4 regions of the Rossellomorea sp. NPDC077527 genome follow, and region 3 is predicted to be linked to each of the others. Evidence: riboswitches for the same ligand, from Rfam matches in the RefSeq annotation. Region 3 holds a riboswitch; each other region holds the start of a gene.
What was found. Region 3 has a riboswitch for cobalamin ahead of ACIGG7_RS04750 (acyl-CoA thioesterase). Riboswitches for the same ligand answer to the same signal wherever they lie in the genome.
Positions count from the first base shown of each region.

Region 1: it holds a riboswitch for cobalamin, as region 3 does, so the genes downstream of both, ACIGG7_RS12080 (ribonucleoside-diphosphate reductase subunit alpha) here and ACIGG7_RS04750 (acyl-CoA thioesterase) in region 3, are expected to answer to the same signal.
Region 2: it holds a riboswitch for cobalamin, as region 3 does, so the genes downstream of both, metE (5-methyltetrahydropteroyltriglutamate--homocysteine S-methyltransferase) here and ACIGG7_RS04750 (acyl-CoA thioesterase) in region 3, are expected to answer to the same signal.
Region 4: it holds a riboswitch for cobalamin, as region 3 does, so the genes downstream of both, ACIGG7_RS16075 (ABC transporter substrate-binding protein) here and ACIGG7_RS04750 (acyl-CoA thioesterase) in region 3, are expected to answer to the same signal.

Region 1 covers NZ_JBITVL010000003.1:432,237-439,932, forward strand. The annotation lists gene ACIGG7_RS12080 (ribonucleoside-diphosphate reductase subunit alpha) at 1-2,174, opposite strand, end outside; cobalamin riboswitch at 2,316-2,496, opposite strand; gene ACIGG7_RS12085 (VOC family protein) at 2,650-3,060, opposite strand; gene ACIGG7_RS12090 (SurA N-terminal domain-containing protein) at 3,589-4,359, shown strand; gene ACIGG7_RS12095 (hypothetical protein) at 4,478-4,636, shown strand; gene gndA (NADP-dependent phosphogluconate dehydrogenase) at 4,675-6,087, opposite strand; gene ACIGG7_RS12105 (MurR/RpiR family transcriptional regulator) at 6,249-7,103, shown strand; gene cspD (cold-shock protein CspD) at 7,205-7,405, opposite strand.
Region 2 covers NZ_JBITVL010000002.1:892,544-900,239, reverse strand. The annotation lists gene thiC (phosphomethylpyrimidine synthase ThiC) at 1-625, shown strand, start outside; gene ACIGG7_RS09735 (hypothetical protein) at 603-800, shown strand; SAM riboswitch class I at 896-1,004, shown strand; cobalamin riboswitch at 1,073-1,257, shown strand; gene metE (5-methyltetrahydropteroyltriglutamate--homocysteine S-methyltransferase) at 1,415-3,688, shown strand; gene ACIGG7_RS09725 (hypothetical protein) at 3,731-3,913, shown strand; gene ACIGG7_RS09720 (biotin transporter BioY) at 4,021-4,581, shown strand; gene ACIGG7_RS09715 (GNAT family N-acetyltransferase) at 5,068-5,859, opposite strand; gene ACIGG7_RS09710 (lmo0937 family membrane protein) at 6,028-6,177, shown strand; gene pckA (phosphoenolpyruvate carboxykinase (ATP)) at 6,231-7,696, opposite strand, start outside.
Region 3 covers NZ_JBITVL010000001.1:929,237-936,932, reverse strand. The annotation lists gene ade (adenine deaminase) at 1-367, shown strand, start outside; gene ACIGG7_RS04770 (flotillin family protein) at 571-2,085, opposite strand; gene ACIGG7_RS04765 (DUF1761 domain-containing protein) at 2,269-2,637, opposite strand; gene ACIGG7_RS04760 (AraC family transcriptional regulator) at 2,651-3,583, opposite strand; gene ACIGG7_RS04755 (zinc ribbon domain-containing protein) at 3,616-3,870, opposite strand; cobalamin riboswitch at 3,952-4,141, shown strand; gene ACIGG7_RS04750 (acyl-CoA thioesterase) at 4,294-4,767, shown strand; gene ACIGG7_RS04745 (hypothetical protein) at 4,799-5,053, opposite strand; gene ACIGG7_RS04740 (hypothetical protein) at 5,065-6,069, opposite strand; gene ACIGG7_RS04735 (ABC transporter permease subunit) at 6,062-6,946, opposite strand; gene ACIGG7_RS04730 (hypothetical protein) at 7,265-7,639, shown strand; gene ACIGG7_RS04725 (beta-propeller fold lactonase family protein) at 7,678-7,696, opposite strand, start outside.
Region 4 covers NZ_JBITVL010000004.1:318,562-326,257, reverse strand. The annotation lists gene ACIGG7_RS16090 (phytoene desaturase family protein) at 1-450, shown strand, start outside; gene ACIGG7_RS16085 (hypothetical protein) at 496-654, opposite strand; gene msrA (peptide-methionine (S)-S-oxide reductase MsrA) at 710-1,243, opposite strand; cobalamin riboswitch at 1,466-1,664, shown strand; gene ACIGG7_RS16075 (ABC transporter substrate-binding protein) at 1,784-2,749, shown strand; gene ACIGG7_RS16070 (FecCD family ABC transporter permease) at 2,712-3,770, shown strand; gene ACIGG7_RS16065 (adenosylcobinamide amidohydrolase) at 3,767-5,233, shown strand; gene ACIGG7_RS16060 (bifunctional adenosylcobinamide kinase/adenosylcobinamide-phosphate guanylyltransferase) at 5,251-5,799, shown strand; gene cobS (adenosylcobinamide-GDP ribazoletransferase) at 5,802-6,590, shown strand; gene ACIGG7_RS16050 (histidine phosphatase family protein) at 6,539-7,177, shown strand; gene ACIGG7_RS16045 (bifunctional adenosylcobinamide kinase/adenosylcobinamide-phosphate guanylyltransferase) at 7,129-7,557, shown strand; gene ACIGG7_RS16040 (cob(I)yrinic acid a,c-diamide adenosyltransferase) at 7,570-7,696, shown strand, end outside.

The DNA of each region.
Region 1 (7,696 bases), on a different contig from region 3:
TACGTGGTTTTCAAACCGGATTTCCATGCGTCCATGTGCAGATCCAATAAGTCTTTCGCTTTGATATCATTTCGTACATACAAATTGAACGAAATCCCCTGGTCAACATGCCGTTGTCTCTTCTTGTTCTGTTCCACACTCCAGTGTTGATCCACATGATAAGCTGTCTTATAATACCAGGTCGTTTTAGGCGATAGATCAGGAGCGGTGACAGGAATCTTGTAATCTTTCTTTTCTTCTGAATACTCCAGCCTGAATATCGGATCAATGCTCGCTGTTGAGCCTGCGATGATCGAGGTAGAAGAATTCGGTGCAACGGCCATTAAGTATCCGTTACGTACCCCACTCTCGGAAATATCCCTTCTTAAATATTCCCAACGTTCACCCGTATAGCCACGCTTAGAGAAATATGTCCCCGTAGACCAATCCGATCCGTCAAAATAAGGATAGTTCCCCTTCTCCTTTGCCAGTTCGTGACTTGCATGAATGGTGTGGTACGCAATCTCTTCATAAAGGGCATCACAATATTCGACCGCATCATTGCTTTCCCACTTCAAGCCCTTTAACGCGAGGAGGTGATGCCATCCGAATGTTCCCAACCCGATTCCCCTGTATCGCTGATTGGTTATCTGGGCCTGCAGGACTGGAAGTTCATTTAAATCGATCACATTATCCAGCATTCTTACTCCGATCGATACAACCCGTTCCAGCTCATCATCCATCAACGTCTTGGCTAAGGAAATAGAGGCAAGATTGCAGACAACATAATCCCCCGGTGACTTATAGGTGACAATTTTACCATCTTGAATCACTTCTTCTTCCATTACGGTCGCACTCATATTCTGGGCGATTTCCGTACACAGATTACTGCAATAAATCATTCCTTTATGAGAATTTGCATTCAGACGATTCACTGTATCCCGATAAAACATATATGGCGTTCCGGTTTCGAGCTGGGAAATCATAATCCGTTTAAAAATTTCAATGGCCGGCACCACTTCCCGCGAAAGTGACGTATGAGCTATACACTCCTGGTACTTCTCACGAAAAGATCCTTCTCCTTCTCTTTCGTCATAGTAATCCTCTAGGGAGTACCCCATGACTGTCTTCACTTCATGCGGGTCAAATAAATACCAGTCCCCTCTACTCTCAACTTGTTCCATAAACAAATCTGGTATAGAAACTCCTGTAAACAGGTCATGAGTCCTTTGCCTTTCATCCCCATTGTTTAACCGTGTATCAAGGAATGGAAAAATATCTTTATGCCATATATCCAGATAGACGGCAATCGCTCCTTGACGCTGCCCCAATTGATCGACGGAAACCGCTGTATTATTAAGCTGCTTCATCCAGGGAATAACGCCAGAGCTTACTCCTTTAAATCCTTTTATATCGCTGCCTCGGCTTCTTACTTTCCCTAGATAAATCCCAAGACCTCCCCCATTTTTACTCAAGGTAGAAACGTCTGTATTGCTGTCATAAATGCTTCTTAAATCATCTTCCACTGTATCGATGAAGCAACTGGATAGCTGGCCATGGCTCTTTCCAGCATTCGCAAAGGTTGGGGTTGCCACCGTCATATAAAGATTGGAGAGAGCCCAATAAGATTCTTCTATCAATCTGATCCTTTTTTCTTTTGGTTCATTCATCATGAGGGTCATGCTAATAATCATGAACCTCTCTTGAGGCAACTCAAGAACCATTCCGTCATGGGACTTGGTTAAGTATCTCTCGGTCAGAGTGACAATTCCTATGTAAGTAAAAAGAGAATCCCTTGTATCATCCAAGATCGAACCCAAATAGTCCAATTCCTCTTTGCTGTAAGAATCAAGCAGAGTCTTGGAATATAATTGTTTTGCGGTCAAATCTTTAACCAAATGATAGAATGATCCGTATAGTTCCCCTCCCCTTGATAAAGCAAGTTTCTCATATAAACTCTTGATATATAATGCTGCCGCCACGTAAGTCCAATCCGGCTCATGAGCCGTTATACGCTCAACTGCTGTCAAAATCATGAAATGATAGAGTCTTTCTTTGGTGAAGTCCGTCTGTTGATTTGCATATATTAAAATCTTTTCATTAAATTCCTTGAAATAAAGATCAGGAAACCGATTCTGCAGACTGTCCAATATCACTTCTACTTCTTTTTGTTGTTCATTTAACGTGATTGACATGAAAATTCCTCCCATTTTATAAAGTGGGGAAGGAGTAAAAAAAGCCCATCCTTCAAAAAGGATGGGCTTTAAATAGACGGAGATAGTAATAGACTTCTGCTATTTCAATCCTCGCTTTATCCTCCCAATTCCCGAAGAAGATAACACGTGATAAATACGGCAGGTCTCCTGGCTTGTGCTTCACTCTACTTTAAGGCCTTCCCATCTATTTGACAGTGGCAGTTTCCTTATTTCGTCGGCACATACAGTTGCGGGGACAGCTCCGGTCTCTCACCGGATTCCCTTTTAAGTCTTATTAGACACCTTATTCACAGGTTATAATCAATATATAGTTATCGAAATACAAAAGAACACAAAATGTTGTGTTATTCATTATCATATACGATTTAAAAATGAAAAACAAGAGGAATCTATTAAACATTTATTAGTATCACCCGTCAACGATACGGGAGTCAAGCATGAACGTTAACCTTATTTACACTTTAAAAGCTTTTTTGAACTTGGGACTCAATTCACTCCACACGTCAAATAAGTTTCCATCAGGGTCACTGAAAACGAAATTAAGTCCATTATGGCCTCTATCTTCAATCTCCCCTGTCACTACTCCCTGATGAAGCAAATGATCTCTCATTTCGTTCAAATCACTGATTCCATCCACTTCAAACGTTAAAGAAAAACGCTTATTTTGATACCTATCCTGAAAATTACTGCTTTCCCCCTCTAACGAACCGACCAAAAAGATGCTCTGATGAGCAAGATCTACGATCGCTTTATCCTCATCCTCGTAGTTCAGTTTTGCGTTTAACTTTTCCTGGTACCAGATACTTGCCTTCTGAACATCGCTCACTGGTATGTATGTCGTCCCCACTCTTACTAGTTGCTTCATAAACTCTCTCCTTTTATTTTACTTACACTTTTATCCTTTCTACAAAAGGAAGAAAATCCCTTCCCTTTGAATTATGCTTATAATTATTATTTTCCACGAAAAGAGCAGAAGGAGATGCGATTAAGACCTCAAATGAACACTGTTCCCCCCTCACCTTCCTATCTGTTGGTTGAGATAATACCCCGTTCTCTCTATAATTCAAATGGAAGGTTGTTTGACAGTATTCTTTGGTCCCCAATATTTTTTACAGGTTGTTTAAATGGAGGAATCTCGATTTAAACAACCTCTTTTTTTCATGCTAACATGTAATAATCTTTTAATGTCATCATTTTATATGGAGGTGGTTTCTTTTTTGTAATCGGATACATAACAGTCCCTCTAAGGGGTTAAGCTAGTTTCCCTGTGTTTCATCGTTATTACAATCAATACGTTTTAGCCTAAATACTTTCTTTTTATGGGTTTTTCATTTAAAATGCGCATTAAGTGATTTTTTTGGAAATCACACCTTAGTTCTGAAAGGAGTCTATTATGAAGAAACTATTAACGACTTTACTATTAGCATTATTAACAATTGGATTAGCCGCTTGCGGTTCGGACGAGGAGAGCCAAAAAGCTGACGATAAAGCGAAGACAGAAGCAACCGACAAAAAGGCTCAAGAAGAGCAAGCCAAGAAAATGGAAGAAATGCAAAAGAAAATGGATGAACAAAAGGTTGAAAAAGATAAGGTCGTAGCGATTGTCAACGACGAAAAAATCAAAGGTGAAGATTTCAACAACGTATTGAGTCAATCCCAAATGCAGTATCAACAAATGGGACAGGATCCGACAAGTAAAGATGCTGTTAAGAAGATTAAAGACCAGACCATCGACAGCCTGATCGGACAAACCCTTCTCATGCAACAGGCCGAAGAAAAGGGCTATAAAGCGACGGATGATGAAATTAATAAACAGCTTGAAGAAGTGAAAAAGCAGTACAAAGATGACAAGCAATTCGAAGAAGCCATGAAAAAAGCCGGATTTACAATGGACGAGCTGAAAACTCAAATTGCTGAAAATATTAAATATACAACCTATGTTGATAAAGAAATCAAGGTCGATGAAGTAACTGAAGATGAAATGAAGAAGTTTTATGATCAATATGCAAGCCAACAAGGTAAGGAACAAGCAAAAGATGCACCGAAATTTGAAGATGTAAAACCACAGATCAAGACTCAGCTTGAACAACAGAAAAAGCAAGAAAAACTAGTTCAACATGTGGAAGATTTAAAGAAAAATGCTAAAATTGATGTGAAAATTTAATCAATCAGAAAGCCGCCTGCATAAGGCGGTTTTCTTTTTTTAAACACCTAGTATGGTGGTTTCCTCCTCTGCAACGAGGGTATGGTATAAGAACCGATTTTAAGGAGGATAAGCCATTATGATGAAGAAAATACATCGTAACCCTGAGAACGCAGCTCAAGAAGAAAGCATTCTTGATCAGCACGAAAGTGAGCAAAACGTCGATCCTATTCCAATCGACGAGTTAAAAAAAGATCAGCGTGACGAAAAGAAAAAACACGATACGAAAGATGAATGAAAAAAGTCCTGTGGATCTCCACAGGACTTTTTATTACTTTATTTAGACAACCAATCTGTATGGAATGTTCCTTCTTTATCTATGCGCTGATACGTATGGGCTCCGAAATAATCCCTCTGGGCTTGTAGCAGGTTTGCAGGAAGTGACTCAGAACGATAGCTATCATAATAAGCCAATGCACTGGCAAGGCCAGGTACAGGAATACCTAATTTAATGGCTGTGGCCACTACTTCACGTGCTTCATCCTGATAATTTTCAACAATTTCCTTAAAGTATGGATCAAGAAGCAGATTCGTTAAACCCGGTTCACGGTCATAGGCGTTCTTGATTTCTTCAAGGAATCCAGCGCGAATAATGCAGCCACCTCTGAAAATCATAGAAATTTCACCAGGTTTCAAATTCCAATTGTATTCATCGGAAGCCGATTGAAGCTGCGCAAATCCTTGGGCATACGAACAAATCTTGCTCAAGTACAATGCCTTACGGATCATCTCGATGAACTCCTGTTTGTTTCCTGTGAATTCTTGATTCTTAGGACCTCTCAGAATCTTGCTTGCCTTCACACGCTCTTCCTTCATGGCTGAGATGAAGCGTGCAAAAACGGATTCAGTGATAATGGACAGCGGTACACCTAATTCAAGAGAGCTGATGCTCGTCCATTTTCCGGTACCTTTTTGGCCGGCGGTATCTAAAATGACATCGACAAGGGGCTTCCCTGTTTCTTCGTCCACCTTCGTAAAAATATCTGCGGTAATTTCGATGAGATAGCTGTCGAGCTCCCCTTCATTCCATTCTTTAAAAATTTCATGAAGCTCTACTGCATTTAATCCCAATACATTCTTCATCAGATAATACGCTTCACAGATAAGCTGCATATCACTGTACTCTATCCCGTTATGTACCATCTTCACATAATGACCCGATCCATCTGGACCTATATATGTACTGCAAGCATCCCCTTTTACCTTTGCTGCAATAGCAGTCAAAAATGGTTCAACCAAGTCATACGCTTCTTTCTGGCCGCTCGGCATAATAGCAGGGCCATATAAAGCACCTTCTTCTCCACCAGACACTCCTGCTCCAATGAAGTTGATCCCCTTTTCATCCAGTTCCTTGTTGCGGCGAATGGTATCTTCATAATACGTGTTCCCACCATCAATCAGAATATCACCTTTATCCAGATGAGGAAGCAATGAATCAATCGCTTTGTCCGTAATGTCCCCTGCAGGTACCATGATCAAAATTTTTCTTGGAACTTCCAAGGATTGAACAAATTCATTTACATCATGTGTTCCAACCAACTGCTTGCCTTGATGCTCATCGAGGACTTCTTTTACCTTGTCAGCCGACACATCATATATAGAAACTGAATAACCTCTACTTTCAAAATTCAAAGCGAGGCTCTTGCCCATCACTCCGACTCCGACGACTCCTATTTGTTGTTTTGTCATAACGATCATTCCTTTCAGTACGAATCTATAGATATCTTCACCGTTATTATTATAATACGAAATAAATTTTCATGGTGGATTTTTATGAAATAATATTTTTTTATTTCTTAAATTAGGTTAAAATTATTTTCACAAACGTCTTATAGGAGGGTTCCACAAACATGGATGAAAAGGCTCAACATTGTTTTCCACGTATCCGGTCCCATTACTCACAATTCAGTGAGAAAGAAAAGATGATTGCAGATTATATTATTGCTAATCCTGAAAAAATTATCCATTCTACGATCAGTGGTGTTGCAGAGGATCTCGGAATTGCAGATGCCACCGTTTTCAGATTCTGTAAGCGGCTCGGCTATAAAGGATATCAGGCGATGAAAATTTCATTGGCTTCTGATATGGTCACACCGATTAAGGATATCCATGAAACCATCAATGAACAAGATTCCGAAGGGGTAATCGCCCAAAAAGTATTCCGGTCCAATATAAGGAGCCTTGAAGATTCATTACAGATATTGAATGAGGAAGCCTTCCAACAAGCCGTTCAAGCCATCCTGCATGCGGGAAGGATTGAGTTCTATGGTACGGGGGGATCTGGTTTTATTGCCATGGATGCTCATCATAAGTTCCTAAGAACAGGGATGGCTACTACCGCTTATAATGATTCCCATATGCAGCTGATATCGGCTTCTCAACTAACGGAAAATGATGTGATTGTTTTCATCTCTCACTCAGGGGCGAACAAAGATTTATTGGAAGTACTGGAGGTTGCTAAGAAAAATCGTACCAAGACCATCGCTATCACCCACTTCGCTAAATCTCCTTTAAGCGGCAGGGTAGACATTCCACTATTCACCGTCTCACAGGAAACCGAATACCGTGGAGAAGCACTTGCTTCAAGAATCAGTCAGCTTAGTATTGTGGACGCCCTTTATGTAAACATCATGAAGAAACGAAAAGATCTTTCCCAAGCCTCCCTGCAAAAAATACGTGATGCGATTTCCATTAAAAAAGTATAACGGGGAGAGGACAGTCCGTCTCCTGTGTGCTATTGATTAAAAATCCCCATAAAAAAAACAGACTCACGAATGAGTCTGTTTTTGAATTTGTAAAGGTTAAATTATAATTTTACAACGTTAGCTGCTTGTGGTCCACGAGCGCCTTGTTCAACGTCGAAAGATACTTCTTGACCTTCGTCAAGAGATTTGAAACCTTCACCTTGGATCGCTGAGAAGTGTACGAATACGTCGTCTCCACCTTCAACTTCGATGAATCCGAAACCTTTTTCTGCGTTGAACCATTTTACTTTACCGTTTTCCATGTTTGTTGCCTCCTAAAAGTGCATGATGCACCATGTATTACTATTCTTGCGATATCAGGTGAAAACCAAATCTTGTTCTTCCCTCGTATACCGGACAAAAATAATTCTTTTATAGAATAACAGTATTAATACAAATAAGCAAGTTCTTGAAGAAGAAGTTTTTAAAGTCAGACCTCTTACATATTTTTACTGAAGGACATCTTCTGATAAAAACAGCCTTCGATTTGATAATTAAAGCGTACTTCCTTCCACATTTTAAACCTCCACCTTCCTACAGCCACTTGCTCCAAT
Region 2 (7,696 bases), on a different contig from region 3:
GGAGCATGATGTACAGGTGATGATTGAAGGGCCAGGTCATGTGCCGATGCACATGATCAAAGAAAACGTGGATAAGCAAATGGAGATCTGTCATGAAGCCCCTTTCTATACATTGGGACCATTAACGACCGATATTGCACCGGGGTACGATCATATTACTTCTGCCATTGGAGCAGCGATGATCGGCTGGTTCGGTACCGCGATGCTGTGTTATGTGACACCGAAAGAACATCTGGGGCTGCCGAATAAAGACGATGTTCGGGAAGGTGTAATTGCGTACAAAATTGCCGCTCATGCGGCTGATTTAGCGAAGGGGCATCCAGGGGCACAAATAAGGGACAACGCCCTTTCCAAAGCACGATTCGAATTTAGATGGAATGATCAATTCAATCTCTCCCTGGACCCTGAACGGGCAAGGGAGTATCATGATGAAACCCTCCCTGCCGAAGGGGCAAAAACCGCCCATTTCTGTTCCATGTGCGGACCGAAGTTTTGTTCTATGAAAATCTCCCATGATATCAGGGGAATGAAAGACGGCGCTCTAGAGTCGCAGACTGAGAGGGAAAAAGGGTTGAAAGAAAAGGCGAAGGAGTTCGTTGAAAATGGATCAAACCTCTACCGATAATCAAGGCTCTCATATCCTCATGCTGAAGAAAGAAATGTTGATTCTGCATGAGAGGATCATGGAGCTTGAGAAAGAAGTGAAGGGAATTCAGGCAAAGTGCAGGCATGTCTTCTATGAAACGCCAGCCGCCAGGAACTGCATCAAATGTCACTATGCAGAAAGTACGTACTATTAGGAAAGCATACAAGGGTGAGAATTTCTTTTGACAGCCGATCGTTCCCGTGCTACGATAAATGTTAATTTCCGAATAGTAAAAATATAAGCGTATAACTCTTATGTAGAGAGGTGGAGGGACTGGCCCTGTGAAACCCGGCAACCGTTCGATTTTTGTTGAAAAGGTGCTAATTCCTGCAAAGCCTCAGGCTTTGGAAAATAAGAGGGGATTCCACTAAATATGAAGCCCTCTCTTTCTTTGATTGAGAGGGCTTTTCTAGTATAAGGACAATTAAATAGACAAATGCAATAGGTGCTGAGTTTTACTCAGCTAAGAGGGAAGACCGGTGAAAATCCGGCGCGGTCCCGCCACTGTAATGGGGAGCAACTTATCACACTACCACTATTTCATATGAAATGGGAAGGGGTAAGAAGCGACGATCCTGAGTCAGGAGACCTGCCTGTTGTATGCACTTATGCTCTACGTGGATATAGAGAGGGGTGAGGAATGCGTGTTGAGAAAACCGGTTGGTCTCGACTCTAGTTAAGTATGCGTATGAATCTCTCTTTCATTTGGAAGAGAGATTTTTTTGTTGGGACAGGATAATCATTTTAAACAGATGGGAAGTGTGATGATTGAGTAAGGTTATGAGTTCGAACTTAGGGTATCCAAGAATAGGGGAAAATCGTGAATGGAAAAAGGTATTGGAACAATATTGGTCCCATAAGGTGGACGCAGAATCGTTCGAGAAACAAATGGAGAACATTCGTCTCGAGCATGTGAAGAAACAGAGGGATCAGGGAGTGGATTTGATCCCGCTTGGAGACTTCTCGTTGTATGATCATGTACTGGATACTGCGGTGATGTTCGGAGTCGTTCCCGAAAGGTTTGACTATCAAGGTGGGAAAGTATCTCTGGATACGTATTTTGATATTGCAAGGGGGACGAAGGATTCCCCAGCATCAGAAATGACGAAATGGTTTAACACCAACTATCATTATATCGTCCCGGAATTTTCCGGATCTGCACCTGAGCTGGTGGAAAATCGACCGTTGGCTTTTTACCGGGAAGCGAAAGAAAAGCTTGGTATCAAGGGGAAGCCTGTGATCATTGGACCATTCACATTTGTGAAATTGTCTAAAGGGTATGATGAAAAAGATGAAAGCGCACTTGTGGAAAAATTGGTCCCTCTATACGCTCAAGTCTTAAAGGAATTACAGGATGAGGGAGTAGAATGGGTGCAGATGGACGAGCCGATTCTATGCACCTCGATCTCCAAACAAAAGGTAGAACGCTTTAAAGAAATCTATGGAACATTAAAGCAAGCAGCTCCCCATGTGAAGGTGATCCTTCAAACCTATTTTGATCGCTTGGACCACTATAAAGAGGTGACGTCCATACCTGTGGACGGGATCGGAATGGATTTTATTCATGACCGGGGAGAGAATTGGGAGGCACTGCGGAAGAACGGGTTTCCTGAAGATAAAATTCTCGCTGCCGGGGTGGTGGACGGCCGGAATATTTGGAGAAGGAATCTTGTTGACGCCCATTCATTTGTATCTTCATTGGCCGATTATGTAGCGAAGGACCGGTTAATCATTCAGCCGGCATCCAGCTTGCTCCACGTACCGGTAACTGTGAGGCAGGAAGATGCGTTAGATAAAGTTCTTAAAAAGGGAATGTCATTTGCTGATGAAAAATTGAAGGAAGTGGCTCTCCTTGCGAAAGCGCTAGGAGAAGGAGTGGGGACTGTTGAGAAAGAGTTAGAAGAAAGTGTGAATTCCATTGCTGCCCTTCATGAATCAGCTGGCAGCACCAGAGATGTACTTGAAGAAGGTTCATCGAATGTCAGGAGGATCTCCCCTTATTCCATTCGTAGAAAAGTACAACCCAAACTCCCCCTTCTTCCTACTACTACGATTGGGAGCTTTCCTCAGACCAGTGAAGTAAGAAGACAAAGAATGAAGTGGCGCAAGGGTGAGATTGGGGATGACGTCTATCGGCAATTCATACGCGGAGAAATCAAGCGGTGGATCGATATTCAGGAGGAAGTCGGATTGGATGTGTTGGTCCATGGTGAGTTTGAACGGACAGATATGGTAGAGTTTTTCGGTGGGAAATTGGATGGCTTCCAGTTCACCACTTTCGGGTGGGTCCAGTCCTATGGATCGCGTTGTGTGAAGCCACCCATCATATATAGAGATGTGAACTTTATAAAACCGATGACAGTGGATGAAACGGTCTATGCCCAGTCGTTAACCGACAAGCCCGTCAAAGGGATGTTAACGGGGCCGATCACCATTCTGAACTGGTCGTTCGTAAGGGAAGACCTATCACGCTACACAGTGGCAAACCAAATTGCCCGATCTCTGCGCAAAGAAATTGAATCACTTGAAGAACAGGGGATACGGATGATCCAGGTGGACGAACCGGCACTCAGAGAGGGATTACCTTTGAAGAAGGAACGTTGGGATGAATATTTACAGGCTGCTGTCCATTCATTTAAGTTAGCTACTTCTTCTGTACAAAATGAAACCCAAATTCATACGCATATGTGTTATTCCGACTTTGAAGACATCATGGAAGCAATCAGCGATCTTGATGCCGATGTCATCTCAATCGAGACGTCGAGGAGCCATGGTGAATTAATCAACATATTTGAAGAATGCACCTACGACAAAGGGATAGGATTGGGTGTTTATGATATACACAGTCCCCGTATACCCGAGTGTGAGGAAATCATCACGCATATTAAGCGTTCTTTAAAGGTGTTAGATCCAACACAATTTTGGATCAATCCTGATTGCGGCTTGAAAACGCGGGGGATTGCAGAAACCATTTCATCGCTTAAAGTGATGGTGGAAGCAGCGGAACATGTTCGGTCAGAACTTCTCGTGAAGAATGAATAAGAACATGCGTCATAGAATGGAACATCATGAAAGGAGCCAAATATGTCCTACGTAGCCATCGGAAGAATCATACAGGTATACAATGAGCGATATCCTCATCATACATTCCTATATATGATCAGTGATAAGGGAGAAGATGAGTTAGAGAAGGGGAGAATATCTTTAAAATCTGCTGTGGAGCTTATGGCAAATGAAAAGATATGTAATATCTATGCCCCCCAGTAATAAAGGCCATAGATGTACTTAATACGTCAAAATGTTCTTCCCGAATGTAATGACATGTGTTAACTTATTGTTATATATAGGTTTACATACATTAGGGGGATTAGAACATGAATGGAGAAAAATTACGGATGCTTATCCACTGTGCCATCTTTGCTGCGATGACAGGGATCTTCGCACAAATCGAAATACCATTGCCACTCGTTCCCATCAGCGGACAGACACTGGCTGTCGGTATCACGGCAACGATTCTTGGAAGCAGATATGGTGCATTGTCTTTAATATGCTATACGGCACTCGGAGCTGTGGGCGTCCCGGTGTTTGCCGGGTTCAGCGGGGGTGCACAAGTACTGGTCGGACCAACAGGCGGCTATATCTTCGGCTTTATCGTAGCGGCTTTCTTTACAGGTTATATTCTTGAAAAAACGAAGTTCACCATTCCTATGGCGATGATTGCCAATACGGTGGGGATGATCATTACGTTGATTCTTGGTACCATCCAACTGAAATATGTAGCTGATTTGGGTTGGAATCAGGCAATGGCAGCTGGAGTTTATCCATTTATCGTAGTGGGTCTGATCAAAGCATTCCTTGCAAGCTGGATTGGAATCACGGTAAGAAAGCGTTTGATACAGGCTAAATTGATCCAGAATCAGAAAGTGGCTGTATAGGAAAACGCTGGCTCTCTAAAGGGACGGTGGAATAAGAGCTGTGTGTTGCATTCATTAGCGCTGTATGTAATGTCCTTAAATGCCATTCAACATAAAAAAGCAGAACGCCTGGATATTGTTCCTGGCGTTCTGTTTTTTTGATTTGCCTTAGGCCAGCATGAAACACTTATATGATTTACCTTTATTTTTTCTTCTGCCGATGATGACAACAGTGGTTAAAACAATAATGAGTAAGAACATTCCTTCAGCCATACAATCCCCCCTCGATAGTGGTGAGATGACGATCGAGTTCAGTGTAATCCAATGAGATTTCCAGCCATCTGGTAGTAGTTACAAATTGAAAGTAAAATAGTTTCAAAATTTAGATTATTACGCTCGTAATAACAGCCTATTTTTCATTCAAAGTGAGAACATACCAGGTCACATGTGATTTGGTGTGTTGCTGATTGATTTCATATAGAATCAAATAATGAGGTAAAGGTCCATTTATCCGAATTTATACATGGACCAATATCCGATATCTTTAAATCCGATGCGTTTATAAATTTTCCCCGCCTCCGGATTATCATAGAAAAGGCAGAGCTCCTTCCCTTCGTTTAAGACATCACGGCAAAGCTTTGTCATGCAATCTGTTGCATAGCCCTTTTTCTTATACAGGGGGTGGGTGCATACAGCAACAATCATGGCGGACATGCTGTTTTCTGCCGTTGTGGAAGCGGAAGAAACAAACTTGCCGTCTTGTTCTACGTAGTAGCTGCGTGCCACTCCTTTTTCCATCCCGTGCTTCCTTTTCTCCACTGTAAAACTTCCGCCACTGAATTCAGGGATAGAGTTCAACAACTCCACAAGCTTCGGTAAATCAGTGACAGAAGCCTCTTTCACGTTTGGAAGGCCATGTTCTTCCATGGAGGAGGTGCTGTCGCATTTTGCATAATACATATGTCGTTTCGATTGGATTTCTCTTGATAAAAAGGGCTCGACTTCAGTGACAATTCGCTTTAATCCCGAAACGATGTTGTAATCTTCCGTTTCGTTGATGATAGCGGCAAATCCTTCAGCATCAAAATGGCCCATCGAATACGGAATGAAGTTTTCTCTGTATTTAAGAAGGATCCCTCTTAGGTTTCCTTCCTCGTCAAAATCTCCCCAGATCTTCTGGAAATCCTGCTCGTATCCAAAAGCTTCAATGTCCCCAATGATGAATAAGTTCTCGGCAGGCTGCTGTTGTATGAGCTGCTGGCATAGTTCGTGATCTTTATCTGAAAGCTGTCTGATCATCTTGATTCCCCCTGTGAAATTTATTCATTATCATACCAAAATTAGCAATATTTAGTAAAGTGTGAATTTTAGAAAGTAAGCGGATTTTTTCTCCTATCCGGCAAGTGGTTTTAAATTTTGCATATTAGGGAAACTTATGATCAATAACAGTTGTAAGGAGGAGCACACATGCTTTGGACCATCATCGGAATCTTATTAGTACTATGGTTATTAGGATTGATCTTTAAGATCGGTGGAGCCGTCATTCATGTTCTACTGATCATCGCCGTTGTCGTATTCTTATTTAACAGAATCACCGGCCGCAAAAAAGGATTATAACGAAATAAAGGTCCGTCCCTCTTGGTTGAGGGACGGACCTTTGTATTTGGTGATTATCTAAAGGCAGGGCCGCCTTGTTGTTCGATGTCAGAAGGGACGTTTGAGAATTTCTTGAAGTTCTCGTTGAATTTGTGAGCAAGTTCTTTTGCTTTCACTTCATAAGCCGCTTCATTTGACCAAGTCTTCTTAGGTTGAAGAACTTCGTCCGGAACACCAGGAACATGAACCGGGATATTCAGGCCGAAGATTTCGTCTGTAGCAGTTTCTACATTCGTCAATTCGCCTTCAAGTGCTGCCTGAATCATGGCACGAGTGTAAGAAAGCTTCATACGGTTCCCGACGCCATATTCTCCACCAGTCCAGCCGGTGTTCACAAGGAATACCTGTGCATTGTGCTCATCGATCTTCTTGCCAAGCATCTCTGCATAGCGAGTAGCAGGAAGTGGCAGGAACGGTGAGCCAAAGCAAGTAGAGAATGTGGCTTGAGGTGAAGTGATGCCGCGCTCAGTGCCAGCAAGCTTCGACGTATATCCGCTTAAGAAGTGATACATAGCCTGTTCTTTTGTCAGCTTACTGATCGGAGGTAATACCCCGAATGCATCAGCCGTTAAGAATACGATCGTATTTGGGTGGCCTGCAATACTTGGCTCCACGATGTTATCCATCGCTTGAAGAGGGTATGCAGCACGCGTATTTTCTGTTAAAGTGTTATCATCATAATCCGGGATGCGGGACATGTCATCAAGAACAACGTTTTCAAGGACTGAACCGAAACGGATGGCATCGAAGATCTGTGGTTCTTTCTCACGTGTGAGACCGATGCATTTTGCGTAGCAGCCGCCTTCGATATTGAATACTCCGTTCGGGGACCAGCCGTGCTCATCATCACCGATCAAACGGCGGTTTGGATCCGCTGATAAAGTCGTTTTACCAGTACCAGATAGTCCGAAGAATAATGCGACATCGCCTTCACGGCCGACGTTTGAAGAACAGTGCATAGACAGGATATCGGATTCAGGAAGTACATAGTTCATCACAGAGAAGATGGATTTCTTCATTTCACCGGCGTATTCCGTCCCACCGATCAATACGATTCTCTTCTCGAAGGAAACGATAATGAACGTTTCAGAGTGAGTTCCGTCGACTTCAGGATCAGCCTTGAAGTTCGGAGCTGAGATGACAGTGAATTCCGACTGGTGACCTTTTAACTCTTCTGTTTCCGGGCGGATGAATAATTGGTGAGCAAAAAGATTATGCCATGCGAATTCATTGATCACTTGGATCGGAAGTCTATGTTTAGGATCGGCACCTGCAAATCCTTTAAAGGAGAAAACCTCTTCTTTTTCTTTTAAGTATTCGATGACTTTCGTATATAATTTATCGAATGATTCCGAAGAAATCGGCTGATTCACAGAGCCCCATTCGATCTTATCTTTCGTTGATGGTTCTTCAACAATAAATTTATCTTTAGGCGAGCGTCCTGTGTATTTACCAGTTTCTGCTCTGACTGCTCCAGATG
Region 3 (7,696 bases):
CACAACCATTGCCCATGATTCCCATAACATTGTGGCAGCGGGTACAAATGACGGAGATATCCTGAAAGCCATCAAAGCACTGGATGAAATGAACGGCGGTCTTGTCATGGTGAAAGATGGAGAGACCATCGCTTCCCTACCGTTATCCATCGCAGGTTTAATGTCTGATGGCAGCTATGAAGAAGTTGCGGCCGGACTTCTTCAGTTAAAGGATGCCTTTGTACAGCTGGGATTCACCGGGGATTTCAATCCCTTTCTCACCCTTTCCTTCCTGACACTGCCCGTAATACCTGAATTAAAGCTGACTGATCTAGGTTTGTTCGATGTGGGGGATTGCCGTCATATTGAGGTAGGGGTGAAGGATTGAGGATTGGGATTATTCAAGTTTGGTTTGACTGCTGAATAATGGTGTTTTTTTTGACAGATGAAATTCAGGATGTTTTCAGCTGCTGAATCAGTTGTACCAGGTACATACTATTTAATCTGTACCTGGTACAACTACGGTATGGTACCTTCTCCACACAAAAAAGAGATGTTCTCCCTACCGGAAAACATCTCTCTTCTTATTCCCTATTTACTTCCTTGCCCGGCTTCCTCTAACTCTTTTTCTTCGACTTCATTAGAGGCCGCCACTTCCTTATCTGCCGATTCAGAAATTGCAGGTTGATAATGAACCGGCTGTGTTCTATTGGCATACGACTTCAGTAACTCACCTACATCGATACCGGTCATTTCACGGAGTGGCTCCTGCATGTCAAGCATCGTTCTCGTGATGCTTTTTCCAAAGGAAGGAACCCCTTGGCCGTTGCCTGAATCGATGATCTTGACTGAATCGATATTGTTCAGTGGCTGAGCGATCTTCTCTGCGAATATCGGCAGCATTTCAATGAGTTTCTCGGTGATGATGACATCGCCGTGTTTTTCCATGGCTTCTGCAAGGAGCTTACGGGATTCTGCTTCTGCTTTACCGCGCTCACGGATGACATCTGCTTCTGCAGACCCTTCTTCCCTGCGGATCTTCGCTTTGGCTTCCCCGTCGATTTCCGACTTACGTGCTTCGGCTTCTGCTTTACGAGTCGTTTCGTAATAATCTGCATCAGCTTTTGTTTTACGGACCTTGGATTCTTCCGCTTCAAGCTTAACCGCACGTTCCCGCTCAAGGAATTGAAGCGTTAATTCTTCTTCTTTTACTTCCTTGGCAAGTTTGGCTTTTTCAAGTTCATAGGACTGCTCGGACTTTGCTCTTGCGCGTTCGGTTTCTTCTTTGAACGCAGCATCTTTGATGTCTTTTTCTTTCTTGGATTGAGCAATTGTAATTTGACGCTTGTACTCTTCTTCCTTCGCTTCCTGGTCGGTCTGGGCACGGTGAATCCGTGTTTCACGCTCTGTGTTTGCTTCTGCGATTTCCGCTTGCTTTCGAACCTCTGCGATACGTGGACGACCGAGGTTTTTCAAGTAGCCGTTTTCTTCATCGGCATCACGGATATCTGTCAATCCGAGAGACGTGATTTTAAAGCCCATCAAATCAAGCTGTTTCTGTGCGATTTCTGACACATCGGCATTGAATTTCTCTCGGTTGCTGTTAATGTCCTCAACGGTCATTTTAGATAAAATGGCACGAAGATTACTTCCAAGCACTTCGATGATTTCATCTTCAATTTCCTTTTGATCCTTCCCAAGGAACTGCTCGGCATAGTTGGCAATTCCGTTCAAGGTGTCTGCAACCTTTACCATGGCCACTGCATCGGCCACAATAGGAACTCCTCCGTTTGTGTATACACGTGGAGTCGATAGTTTCAATTGGAAAGATGTTAGATTAACAGGCGTGGATGTTTGGAAACGTCTTAATCTGTATCCTCCACCACGGATGATCTTCATGGAACGGCCTTCCTGGTCGGTAAATATATTCGATTCCTTTTCAGGATCCCCCAGTTTCGGTCCGGTAATGATCAGTGCCTGATTGGATCTTGCGGTACGATAACGGAACCTCATCCAGAAATAATATGCGATCCCTACAATTGCCGCAATGACCAGTACAGGAATCAAGAAAACGAAAAATCCGATAACACTCAATGATCCTAGCATTCTGACAACCCCTCTCGACATTTTGTTTAAACCAGCATGCTGTCTGATTTAATTTTTAAATAAAAGTGCTAGCTACACTACTATATACGGAGCCCACCCTTAAAAAGTTTCAATTTTTTAGGCGAATATCCTATTTTTATATTTTTATATAAAAATAACCTGAACTTAAAAAAGTTCAGGTTACTACCATAACCACCCATGCAATGCGCCAAGCAAAGTAAAAACGATGAGATGATCTCCGACAGCAATTAGAAACATCCTTTTCGTCATGAGTCCAAATAGGGCATTTTTCAAATAGACGATGGAAATCAACATTCCAACGATTCCTCCAATGAGCGCCCCGGAAGCTAAACCACTTGATCCCGTCCCTTGAACGAGAACTCCAATCAGGGCTGAACTGATGAACGCTACCAAAACAGCCACTACATATTTCACCGGTCCTGTGCCTTCCTGATCTTTCTTTCCAAGAAGGATCGAGTAATAAACTCCTCCGTAGATCATATACAACACGGCCCCTGCTAGAAACGCGGGCAAATTCAAACCTAGGGTCATCCTTATTCCTCCATTATTTGGGTTCAATGGCCAGAGCGATCGCCTTAATGCCACACCTTACATCGAGGGATCCTTCGATGCTCTCTACTTCAACAAGCTCAACCGGATTCCCGAGATACCTAAATCCGCTTTGGGGCAGCCAATAACTATAAAGTTCTGAGTAGCATTCAATCAGCATGCCTCTTTCCTCATAATCGACAGGCTCCGAAAACTCATATATTACATGCTTGCCTCCGGAAAAATGACCAAGTTCCTCACCAAGGGTACCTCGATCTTTAACGGCCAGACGGCATTCATACCTGTTTTTTTCAGGCGGGGTGATGTACGGGTTACTCTTAGGGACTCCGAATATCAGCGGGCTATCGTCCAACAGATCCCTAGCATTCCCCCAATGGTAAAGATCCTGCCAAGTTGCAGGAATGCCTTTGACGTAGGATCCTGTATGGTACCGGTTGATGGTGGAGCACTCTGGTAATTGTGCGACTTTCACATTGGAAAGATCCAGCCATTTAAACTCATTATAAGTCTCTCGATCTCTGGAAGCTTTCGGATTTGTGCTGGAAAGTTTAGATTTCTTGCTATACAGATATTCCCTTGGAAATCGTTCTAAATACGCACCTTCCCTCCAGCTTTTTGGATTGGTATTGAAATAGGCATTGAACGAATAGGTGAAATAAGATAAAGAAGAAAACCCACAATTCAAGGCAACTTCTGTTACTGGTACCCTTGGCTCATAAATCAGCATATGTGCGGCATTTTCCAAACGAAGCCTTTTCACATAGCCGGCTGGCGTCTCGCCGATGAACCCTTTGAACAATCGTTGGAAGTGAAAGGGTGAATAGGTAGAGACTTTGGCGAGCTGCTCTAAAGATAAATCCTCTGTAAGATGTTCATCTATGTATTGTATTACTCTATCAATCTGCGTCTGTTGATCACTATATGTCATGTCAATTCCTCACCTGTACCTTTTAAATCTCCCTACTTCCATCGCTCAAGCTTGTGCATATTCCTCACAAACATCCCTGATAAGAAAGAAGGAACGCCCATTTCAATGCATTTGTTTTTCACAAAGACCTTCATTTCGTCGAGCGTGATATCCTTTTGAGTAAATTCTCCTTGTTGGTAACAATGCTTGCAATACATGGCACTTTCCTCTGAATTTTTTTCCGTTCCTCGATCTTCTACTTTTTTCAGAGGCATACCACAACTTTGACATTTATTGAATTTCTTCATAGCACTCCATCTCCTTTTTACCATTTTACCATAGAGGATGCTCATTCACGGAAGGTGTATGGTAAAATAGAAACGTTCACAATTTAATTATTGCTCGTTGGTGAAAATGATCGTTGGTCATTTTCTTAAAAGGGAAGTTGGTGAAAATCCAACGCGGTCCCGCCACTGTAAGGCTGAGGTTTCATATGGATCCACTGTTTCACGTGAAATGGGAAGGAATATGGAATTGGAGACGCTGAGCCAGGAGACCTGCCAATTCGAGAAGAACACGAAAGTTCCTACGGGAGATAGGAGGGTGTTACGCGAATGAAACGTCTAACAGGGAATCAGAGGATCCCCGACGCTCACTCAGGGTAGCTGCATCTTCTTTTCACAAAGGAGATGTTTTTTGTTTCAACATTATACAATCAGGGAGATGAGAAAATGGAACAAGCTTATTCTGTGGAGCGTTCACGAACCGTACAAACCCGATTGGTATTGCCGCCGGATACCAATCACATGCAAACCATCTTTGGAGGGAAAGTCCTCTCTTATATCGATGAAATCGCGGCGTTATCGGCCATGAAGCACTCAAATTCCGTCGTTGTAACAGCATCGATCGACTCTGTGGATTTTTTATCATCCGCCACGGTGGGCGACGCTTTGAGCCTTGAGGGGTATGTTACATCGACAGGAAGAACATCCATGGAAGTATATGTGAAGGTGTACTCGACCAATCTGCTGACGAATGTCAGAACGTTAACGACGGAATCATTTCTGACAATGGTCGCTGTGGATGAGAATGGTAAGCCGAAACCGGTGCCAAAGGTCATCCCTCAGTCGGAAGAAGAGAAGAGACTTTTTAAGACGGCACCTCTTCGGAAAGAACATAGAAAAAACCGTGCATTGATATTATAAAAAAAACACTCAGATTATTTCTGAGTGTTTTCTATATAAAGTATGGAAAAAGGATGTATATCAGAACCGCAACGGTCATCACGCTAAAGCCTATTGTATAATAGCGACGGCGCTCCTTTATGTTGATGACCACATACATAATGTTGGTAGCGAGAAGGATGAGGGGGAACCATATAGGCTTGTAAGAGTCTGATTGAAATCCCGTATAGATCGAAACAAATCCCGCAAACACAAATAAAAGTACGGATACAATCAGAAAGGCCTTTCCGCCTTGTTTTTCCTTCATACAATCTCTCCTTACTGTTTCAAAGTAAATAGATCCGATGATACCGAGACAGCCTTCTCTCGACGCTCCTCCCCTGCCTTGTTCTTCACCTTGGTTCCTTCCCCTTCAATCAAAGATCTTCTAAGGGTCGCACTGATCGAGTTCACGCATAGGATCAAGATGGCGAATAAAGTCAGTGGGACGACGACAAGCATCGGACGCAGGAAGATCTGCTGAATGTTGATGGCGATCGTCGCTGCCCATTCGTTCGTTTCGGAAAAATATACAGGGATACTTTCCATGATGCCAAAGTTAGCGATCTTCAAGCCGCCAAGACACATATGGAGAATGCCGAGTTGAATAAGTAAAGCCAGAGTTTGGGACACCTGTTCTGAAAATAGCACTATCGAATGCCTTCTGAACTGTGGAAGCAGGTGCTGCTTAAAAAGATGGAATCTTCCTGCCCCCATCGTTCGTGACACCTGAATGAATTCGCTCTTCATAAAGAGTTTCATCTCTTCTCCTAAATAGATTCCGAGAGAGGGGATCGTCACAGCGGCAATCGCGATCACTTGAATGAAGAAGTAACGGTTGGAAGGAAGCACCCCGGAATGAAAAGCACCTTCTAAGGGAACCAGTAACGCAAACACAATAATGACGAGGGGGATGTACTGAAAAGACTCTCCCAGTCCTTTCATCAATCTCCCTACAAAATCTGGGAGGAACGTATACAGAACAGCAAAGAAAAAGCCTAAAACCATCCGCAGTAATGCGATGGCCAAAGCTGCAAAAATAGTATATTTGGCTCCGACCAATAGTAAAAGCAGAAAGTTCCTCCCCAGTTTATCGCTTCCCAGTGGAGGCATTTCACTTGGGGTGAACGGTGGTGCTGCGATTACTCTCCCATTTTCATCGGAGAGATAATCCACAACTTCATCATACCCGGGATTCAATACCGGAACCAGGAAACTGACGGCGATGAAAGCAACAAGGACCAGGACGGGAAGTGCCAATCTTCTGGTCATCCAACTATTCATCCATTTCCCCTCCTTTCAACCATTTTGATAGAATATAAGACCCTATATTGAAAACGACAAAGAACGGGACAAATATAAGAAGCATCCCGAGAAAGAACGCAGAAGGTGAACTTGTCGCCGTGCGAAGCAACGTCTGCATGAATCCGTTAATGTTAAACAGAAGTTCAATGATTAATAGATTAGAAAGCATCAGTAAAAAAATCGGTTTCAGATGAAAGAAGAAGTGAACCCACACATTCCGAAACAAGTGATGCCAAACCGTATAGGCCCTTCTGAATCCCTTTGAATAAGAGAACTCCACATATGGCTTGCTTTCTTCTTCTTTGAGCTGGAACAGAAATTGCTTTAACAAGAATACGACAGGCAAAACGGACAAACAGAGAATAGGTAAAAAGTAGATTCGCTCTTCACCGAGGGCATAGATATCCAACACGAGCAGGTTCGTCTTTTTGAATAACCAGATGATGAAAAGCTGAAATAATACGACAATGAACACATCCGGTAAGGCATCCAGGACATTGACGATCTTTACAGAGAAACGATATACTTTCCGGGGCAATAACATGAGGGAATAACTTAAGATCACCGCCAGGCAGACCGCCAAGAAGAAAGAACTGAATAGAATAAGAAAAGAGTACGTATACGTTTGAGAGAAGACTTCCGTGATGCTGTATTGCTTATTTCCCTCTCCCCAATAGATATATATCGATGAAGGATGCATAATCTCAACCCACGTCTGCTGCAACCGGTCACCATAGGCCGCGAGATTGATCAGCAATTCTGTATCATAAGCGAGAAGCGAGCCGATCCCGCTAAGTAAATACAATCCCAGTACGACCACCAAAAATTGAAAGGGAGTCTCTAACACCCTTCTCATACAATCCCTCCAAACAATTTCCAAAATGATACAATTTTTCTATATTCATGTTACAATAATGTAATATAATTGTAAACACAATTCTGAAAAGGAAGACAGGAGGGGGAACCAATCCGAAAAACAAAGTTCCTTTTTATCGTAATCATCATCACTTTACTCAGCATGCTAAGCGGTTGCCGAGTAATTTTGACCCAGGAAGCTTCAGGTGCAGACAAAAAACCAATAAAACCGCAAACAGTAAAGATTGATGCTACGGTCAATTTAAAGTCGAAGAAAATCATCATACGGGGAAACTCCACTCTTCCTCCGGGGTCAATCTTGGACTTGGCATTAAAACCTTATAATGATGATACCCCCCGGGAAGAAATCGAGCCCTATCTAATCGAACCAGAAGACAATGTGGTCACGTTCTCCACCACAAAGGTGAATGATGATGGTTCACTTGAATTAACGGTAATGAAACGGCCAGATTCGAACAAAAGGTACCGCTTGGATCTTCTATTCATTCCAGACAAACAACCGGAAGATGTTAATCTTGAGGAAAAGATAGATGACACTGAGGGGTTCACTTCTCTTCAAGTCGACGGTAAGACCGTAACGGGGATGCTTCTGCATGTGAATATCTTCAAAGAAGATGAAGTATTCGGTGACAATATTACGATGGATTTCATTCCGAAACAGAATACACCATAAAAAAAAGCTTGAGGAAACAATCCTCAAGCTTTTTTTTACTAATCCAGGGAACGCACA
Region 4 (7,696 bases), on a different contig from region 3:
GTATATATCGGCATTTCATCCAAAACCGACCCGACCCAGGCCCCGGAAGGGAAGGAAAACCTCTTTGTGTTGACACATGTTCCCCCTTTGAGAGAAGGGGAAGACTGGTCTCAGTATAAGGACTCTTATCGCATGAAAGTGCTTGAGAAATTGGAGAAAATGGGTGTTGCCAACTTGAGAGATCACATCGAATACGAATATACATTCACGCCGAATGACCTTCAGAGTCTTTATGGTGCAAATGGTGGATCGATCTATGGAACGGTTACTGATAGAAAACTTAATGGTGGATTCAAAATACCAAATAAGAGCAGAGTTCTCTCAAATATGTATTTTGTAGGAGGTTCAACCCACCCGGGAGGCGGCGTTCCCATGGTCACACTATCAGGTCAATTGACGGCAGAATTGATTCTGGAAGAGCAGATAAAAGTGAATCGATTTATTGGATGAAAAAGGGTGAGAGCTGAATTCCTTCAGCCCTCACCTATTTTCGTTTTACTTCCATTCAGAAGAATGGTCATCTACGGTATCCGAGTTGTTCACATTTTCTTCTTCCTCATCAGGATAGGGGTCAAAGAAATTGACGACTTTACCCGGGCCGGCGAATCCCACAACCTGCTCTTTATCGTTTTTGCTTTTGTCATTTTTTTTCATAAAAAAAACTCCTTTCTACCTTTTAGTTTGTCGAAAGGAGCTTGATCTCATGCCATTAATTGTTTTTCCAATGATCATCGATGAATTGGTCGCGGCCGGATTTTTCACGATCTTGTTTATACTCATCTGGATTCTTTTTATAGAACTTTTGATGATAGTCTTCAGCCGGATAAAAAATGGACGCAGGAAGGATTTTGGTGACAATCGGTTTCTTGAATCGTCCGCTTTCACCAATCGCTTTCTTAGTCTTTTCCGCTAATTGTTTTTGTTCTTCGTTGTGATAGAAGATAGCGGTACGATACTGGTCACCCCGGTCGTGAAATTGACCCCCTTCATCTGTCGGATCTATTTGGGGCCAATACAGCTCCAAAAGCCGTTCGTAAGGAAAAAGAGCAGGATTAAAGGTGATCTGAACCACTTCATAATGTCCGCTGTTTCCAGCTTTAATATCCTCATAAGATGGGTTCTCAAGATGACCGCCCGAATAACCGGATATCACATCGATAATTCCCGGCAGTTCATCAAACGGTTTTACCATGCACCAAAAGCACCCTCCTGCAAAGGTAGCGACTTCTCTGTTTTCACTCATATTGCAAACCTCCTGTACCATATATGCCCCATTAAAGCAGTGAAGCAATTGCATGAACAGATTTTACCACGAAAGAATCAAGGCGACAATGTATTTACTTAGCTGTCTATCCGAAATCATGTCACTCGTTTTTCGGGCTATTCCTGCAATTTTCAACAAATTCACCAAAATTCATTTCCTATCCAATGGATTTTGTGTATAATTCTTTTGAACGGAACAGTTACATATGTTACAAGATCAGGTGAAGCGGAGGTCATGATACTTCTTAGCTTCTTAATAGGGAAGTTGGTGAAATTCCAACGCGGTCCCGCCACTGTAAATGGTAGTGAGCTGTAAACATACCACTGTGTAAATATACATGGGAAGGTGTCAGCGAGCAATGACCATGAGCCAGGAGACCTGCCTGATTTTTTCACACCAAATCTACGCGGATAGAAAGGTGTAATATGCATGTTGAGACCCTATTTATGCATCTTACACAACATCTCTAGTCCACTGGAGATGTTTTTTTCTGTCCAATCCGAACAGGGGGAAAAGGAAATGAAACACACATTCAAAGCACTACTTTCATTATTATTAGCCATCGGGTTCCTAACAGCATGTGGAACGGATGATGGAGATCAATCAAATAAAAAGGATACAGCTGAAACCACACAAGATCAATCAGGGTATCCGTTATCTCTAAATGACGCATTGGATCATAAAGTTACACTGGAAGAACAACCTAAACATATCGTTTCATTGATTCCAAGCAATACTGAAATCTTATTTGAGCTTGGATTAAACGAAGAAATCGTCGGGGTCTCCGATTTTGACAATTATCCTGAAGAAGCAGCGGATAAAGAAAAGATCGGGGGAATGGAGTTTAACGTTGAGAAAATCGTCAGCTTGGACCCGGATCTAGTACTTGCCCATGAATCTACTGCCAAATCGGCAGAAGAAGGGTTAAGTCAATTGAAAGATGCAGGCATCAACGTATTCATTGTTCACGATGCAAAAAGCTTTGAAGAGGTATATAATACGATTCAAGATATTGGAACACTTGTCGGGAAGAAGGATCAGGCTGAGTCCATCGTTTCTGACATGAAATCGGATCTGAAAACCATTCAAGAAAAAGCGAAAGATATATCAGATAAGAAACGCGTGTATGTGGAAGTCTCACCTTCACCCGACATTTATTCGCCCGGTAAGGACACCTTCATCGATCAAATGCTGACGATGGTCAATGCTGAAAATGTTATGAACGATCAAGAAGGATGGGTTAAGGTAAATCAGGAAGCGGTCATCTCATCAAATCCTGACGTAATCATCACTACCTATGGTTATTACAGTGAAAATCCAAAAGAACAGGTAATGGGTAGAGACGGATGGAAATCAGTGAATGCTGTTAAGAATAGCGATGTTGAGGACGTCCATTCAGATTTAGTCACTCGTACGGGTCCAAGATTGGTTGAAGGAGTAGAGGAAATTGCAAAGTCGATCTATCCAGAGGTATTTGCAGAATAAAATAGGGGTAACGTACGGACTGGCTGGACTATTTTTAGTCATAGCTCTTCTGGCAGGTATTTCGATTGGAACGATTTCGATTCCACCAATGGATATTCTATATATCGTCGGTTCTAAATGGTTTGGATTTGACTTACCTGAAACGGTTGATCCCATGTTTACGAACATCGTGTATACCATCAGATTACCCAGGGTCTTATTAGCTCTATTGGTTGGAAGCTCCTTAGCTATCGCAGGAGCTTCTTTTCAAGGATTATTGCGAAATCCGTTGGCTGATCCTTATACATTGGGGGTTTCTTCAGGAGCATCGGTCGGTGCGGTCATCACATTATTTTTTCACTGGAGTATTCCGTTCATTGGGAAGTTTACGCTTCCCTTTTTCAGTATCATTTGTTCCATCATCACCGTATTTCTTGTATTGTGGTTTGCACAAAAAGTTGAGAGGACGATGAAGGTCGAAACCATCATCCTGACGGGAATCATTTTCAGCTCGTTTTTGGGATCTTTGATTTCCTTAATGATCGCACTTACAGGAGAAGAGCTGAGGCAGATCATCGGCTGGCTTCTTGGAAGCGTATCCATGAGGGGGTGGGATTACATTGCCATCATATTTCCTTTCTTCCTTTTAGGGGTAGTGTTGCTCCTTCTGAACAGCAAGGAATTGAACGGAATGAGTTTCGGGGAGGAACAAGCCCGTCATATCGGTATCTCGGTTCATAAAAGAAAGCTTCTCATATTAATTGCGGGAAGCATCCTAACCGGCGCGGCAGTTGCCGTATCGGGGACCATTGGATTCGTCGGTCTTGTCATCCCTCATTTCTTGCGAAGAATGGTCGGACATGATCACAAACATTTGCTTCCTCTTTCCATTATTGTAGGAGGCGGATTTCTCGTTCTTGCCGATTTGCTTTCGAGAACGGTCATTTCTCCGACTGAACTTCCGATTGGAGTGATTACCGCATTAATCGGTGCGCCGATGTTTGCGTATATTCTCTTAAAGAAAAGAGGGGTTTCTTCATGATCCAGATAAACGGAGTTTCGGTTGGATATGACAATCGTAAAGTTGTGGAAGACATAAACTTTCATATTGAAAAAGGGGAATTCTTTGGAATACTTGGCCCGAACGGAAGTGGGAAGACGACCTTGCTTAAAGCGATGACGGGTCTTCTTCCTTTAATGGAAGGCACCATTGCACTGAAGGAAAAGCCCCTTCATCAGTTTTCGTCAAGGGAATTGGCTAAACTCGTTGCAGTTCTGCCACAGATCTCATCTGCCCCTTTTTCTTATGAAGTGAGAGAAACCGTAATGCTTGGAAGGTATGCACATCAGAAAGGATTATTCAAGGGTACGACTGACCGGGATATAGAAATAGTTGATAAAGCAATGGAGCAGACGGGCATAGAATCGTTGCAGGACCGCTACCTGCATGAGCTGTCGGGGGGAGAACGACAAAGGGTGTTCCTTGCACAGGCACTTGCTCAAGAGCCTCAAATCTTACTTCTGGATGAACCGACTAATCATCTGGATCTTTCTTATCAGAAAATACTGTTGGATCTTATTCGAACTCAAACTATATCAGAGAAATTAACAGTCGCAGCCATCTTTCACGATTTGAATTTAGCGAGCCTTTACTGTGATCGATTGTTGCTTTTAGACAAGGGCAAAACAAAACTTCTCCATCATCCAGAAGAGGTGTTGAAAGAAGAACATATCGAAGCAGTGTATCATACGAAAGTTCAGAAACATGCTCATCCATCAGTGGCTAAACCACAGATGGTGATTGTACCAGAAGAAAATAAAACGGAAGACCCTGTTTTAGATGAAAAGTACATTATAACGAGTGAAGAATGCATCCATTTTGCTGCACCATTTCCGTTGAAATGTATGTCTTCCGGAATTATTGGGGCTGGAATAGGATGGTACTCACACTTTATTAATCGCAGAGTGCCTGTTGATTATGACAGCCCGGATTATCAAAAAGAGATGAGAGCGTTTCTTGTGAAAAAAGATGTAGATCCCTCTCTTTCTGTAGGTATGATGACTGCGCTTGATTTGACGAACCTGACTTACGCACGCTACGAGTCAGGAGGAAGATCTGTTTTCGTCATGGTTACGGCAGGTGTTGGAAATGCAATGGATGTGTCAACTAGTTATCAATATGAGATTGAGTCAAAGCCAGGTACGATCAATACATGGATATTCATAAACGGAAATCTATCAGACGAGGCTTATATTGAAGCACTCGTGACGTCTACTGAGGCAAAGGTGAGGGCACTGAATGACATGGATATCAGAGACAGGCGTACTGGTCAGCTTGCTACTGGAACGCCAACAGACAGCATTCTTATCGCCTCAAGTCAAAAAGGGGATCCCGATCCCTTTGCCGGACCCATTACTCCGATTGGGAAACTGATTGGGAGAGGGGTATACGAGGTGACAAAAAAAGCCATTCAGCACTATAAGAAGAAACAAGGTGAAGGCTGAAGAGGAAGAGGCTTGTTATGGGGAAACTACTATTCATTACCGGAGGTGTCAGGTCCGGAAAAAGCTCATATGCTGAAAAACTGGCAGCTGCACTTAGAAAGTCAAATGAGGTACTGATTTATCTTGCATGCGGAGTGGTGACGGACCTTGAGATGGAAGAGAGGATAATAAAACATCGGCTTGATCGACAGTCCTCTTCTGAAAACTGGACAACCATTGAGCGCCCCAAAGCGATTCATGGCATTGTCGAATCTATTCCATCCAATTCCATTGTTTTGTTAGACTGTCTCACCACTCTTCTTACAAATGAGTTGTTCAGTTTGGAAAAGGTTGACTCAACGATCGTTGAGAAAGAAATCTATCAAGCTGTGAAACTGTTAATGGATAAAGCTGACGTGTTAATCGTAGTAAGCAATGAGGTGCTGTATGACATTCAATCGAATTCGAAGGATATACTTCGGTTTCAGCGGACATTGGGTAAATTGCATATGAACATGGTAGAGATGGCCCATACAGCGATTGATATGACAGTTGGAGTCCCGGTGGTAAAGAAGGGAGCTACATAGACATGATCGTATTAAAAAGCTTTTTACTTAATGTCCAGTTCTTTACCACTTTTCCAATCCGAAAAGAACTCTCGATGGGAAAAGAAGAATGGAAGTGGATGGTTCGGACTTTCCCTATACTGGGATTCAGTATAGGAGTGCTCCTTTCAAGCGGTTATCTTTTGCTTGCTGCATATACACCTATGAGCACTTTGGCATTATCGTTTTATATATGGGTTATGCCCATCCTCATCTCAGGTGGCCTTCATTTAGATGGTTATATGGATGCGAGTGACGCCTACTTTTCATATAGAGATCAAAATAGAAGATTAGACATCATGAAGGATCCCCGAATCGGGGCATTTGGTGTCTTATCTGTATTGGTGTTGCTCTCTTCCCGATTTCTGTTCATTTACGAGACACTCCAAAACTCTGATTCTGCAGTGATCTCCATGGTCCTTGTATCGATTCCTATATTGAGCCGGCTGGTCATGGGAGCATGCCTCGTTCTTATCCCGCCAGCACAAAATTCAGGAATGGGATATTCCTTCAGTAAGCATATATCAATGAAAGAAATTCCCTGGCTCGTCCTTTTACCTTTATTAGTCGGAGTGTCAAGCATCCTCCTACATGATTTTGTTATGTATTCCTTATTCTTTATGGTCACAATCGGATGTTTCTGGTTCATTTATTTGAAAACAATCAAATGGTTCGGTGGTATGACAGGAGATACAGTCGGGGCAAGTGTAGAAGGAGTGGAATGGATTTTATGGATGACTATATGGTTATTGCAGTTATTCGACATGGTTTAACAGATGAAAATGAAAAGGGGAAGTATATCGGCTGGTCGAACCCAACCTTATCACGGAATGGTACGGAAATGCTCATGAAGTCAAAACAACGCTTCGAACAGTATGAATACTGTTTTTCAAGCGACCTTGACCGCTGTTTGGAAACGGTCCATCATTTGTTTCCTAAACTGCCGGTGGTATCATCCCCACTATTGAGGGAAATACACTTTGGAGAGTGGGAAGGAATGACCTATCAGAACTTGAAGGGCGATGAAGTTTTTCAGAAATGGGTGACCGATCCATTCCATTCGCCTCCAGGAGGAGAAGGGATGTCCCAATTTAGAAAACGAGTTGACGTCGCATGGGAACAGGTCAAGGATCAAGTGGAAGAAATGAATGGGAGACGTTATGCCGTCATTACTCACGGAGGTGTCATTCGGCATCTATTAACTACTTTATCCCCTAAAGAGGAACTTCGAACCTTTTGGGATTGGGAAATTAACCATGGAAATGGATATGAACTGGTTTGGGAAAAAGAAGAAGATTGGAGGCAGCAGATTTGTACTTCATTACGGGCGGTTCCTTTAATGGGAAGGCAGGATGGGTGAGACACCATTTTTGTTTAGAGAACGCTGATACACAATGGATTCCATTATTTGAGGGGGGCTTTGAAGAGATCCAACCGGCAAAGTCAACCCTTGTATTGGAGGGACTAGAATATGCTGTTCGATTTGCCCTTATGCACTGCCAAGGTGATGTCAGGGAGAGATTTAGAGAACAGATGCTACGTTTAAGGAAGTGGGAAGAAGAACATCCAGAACGAAAAGTCATCTGGATCGGATCGGAAATCGGAAAAGGAATTGTCCCCATTGACCCCTTTTCCAGGGAGTGGAGGGATATGACGGGTTGGGTGTATCAAGACCTGGTGGAAGTGTCTCAAAAAGTATGGCTCGTATGGTACGGATTGGCTACAACATTAAAAGGGTAAAGGAGAGGTAGTATGCAACTTTATACAAGAACCGGTGACAAGGGTCAAACAAGCTTGATTGGTGGCAGGGTCGACAAAGATGATATCCGTGTTGAAGCATATGGTACTTTGGATGAGGTGAATTGTTTCGTTGGTCAGG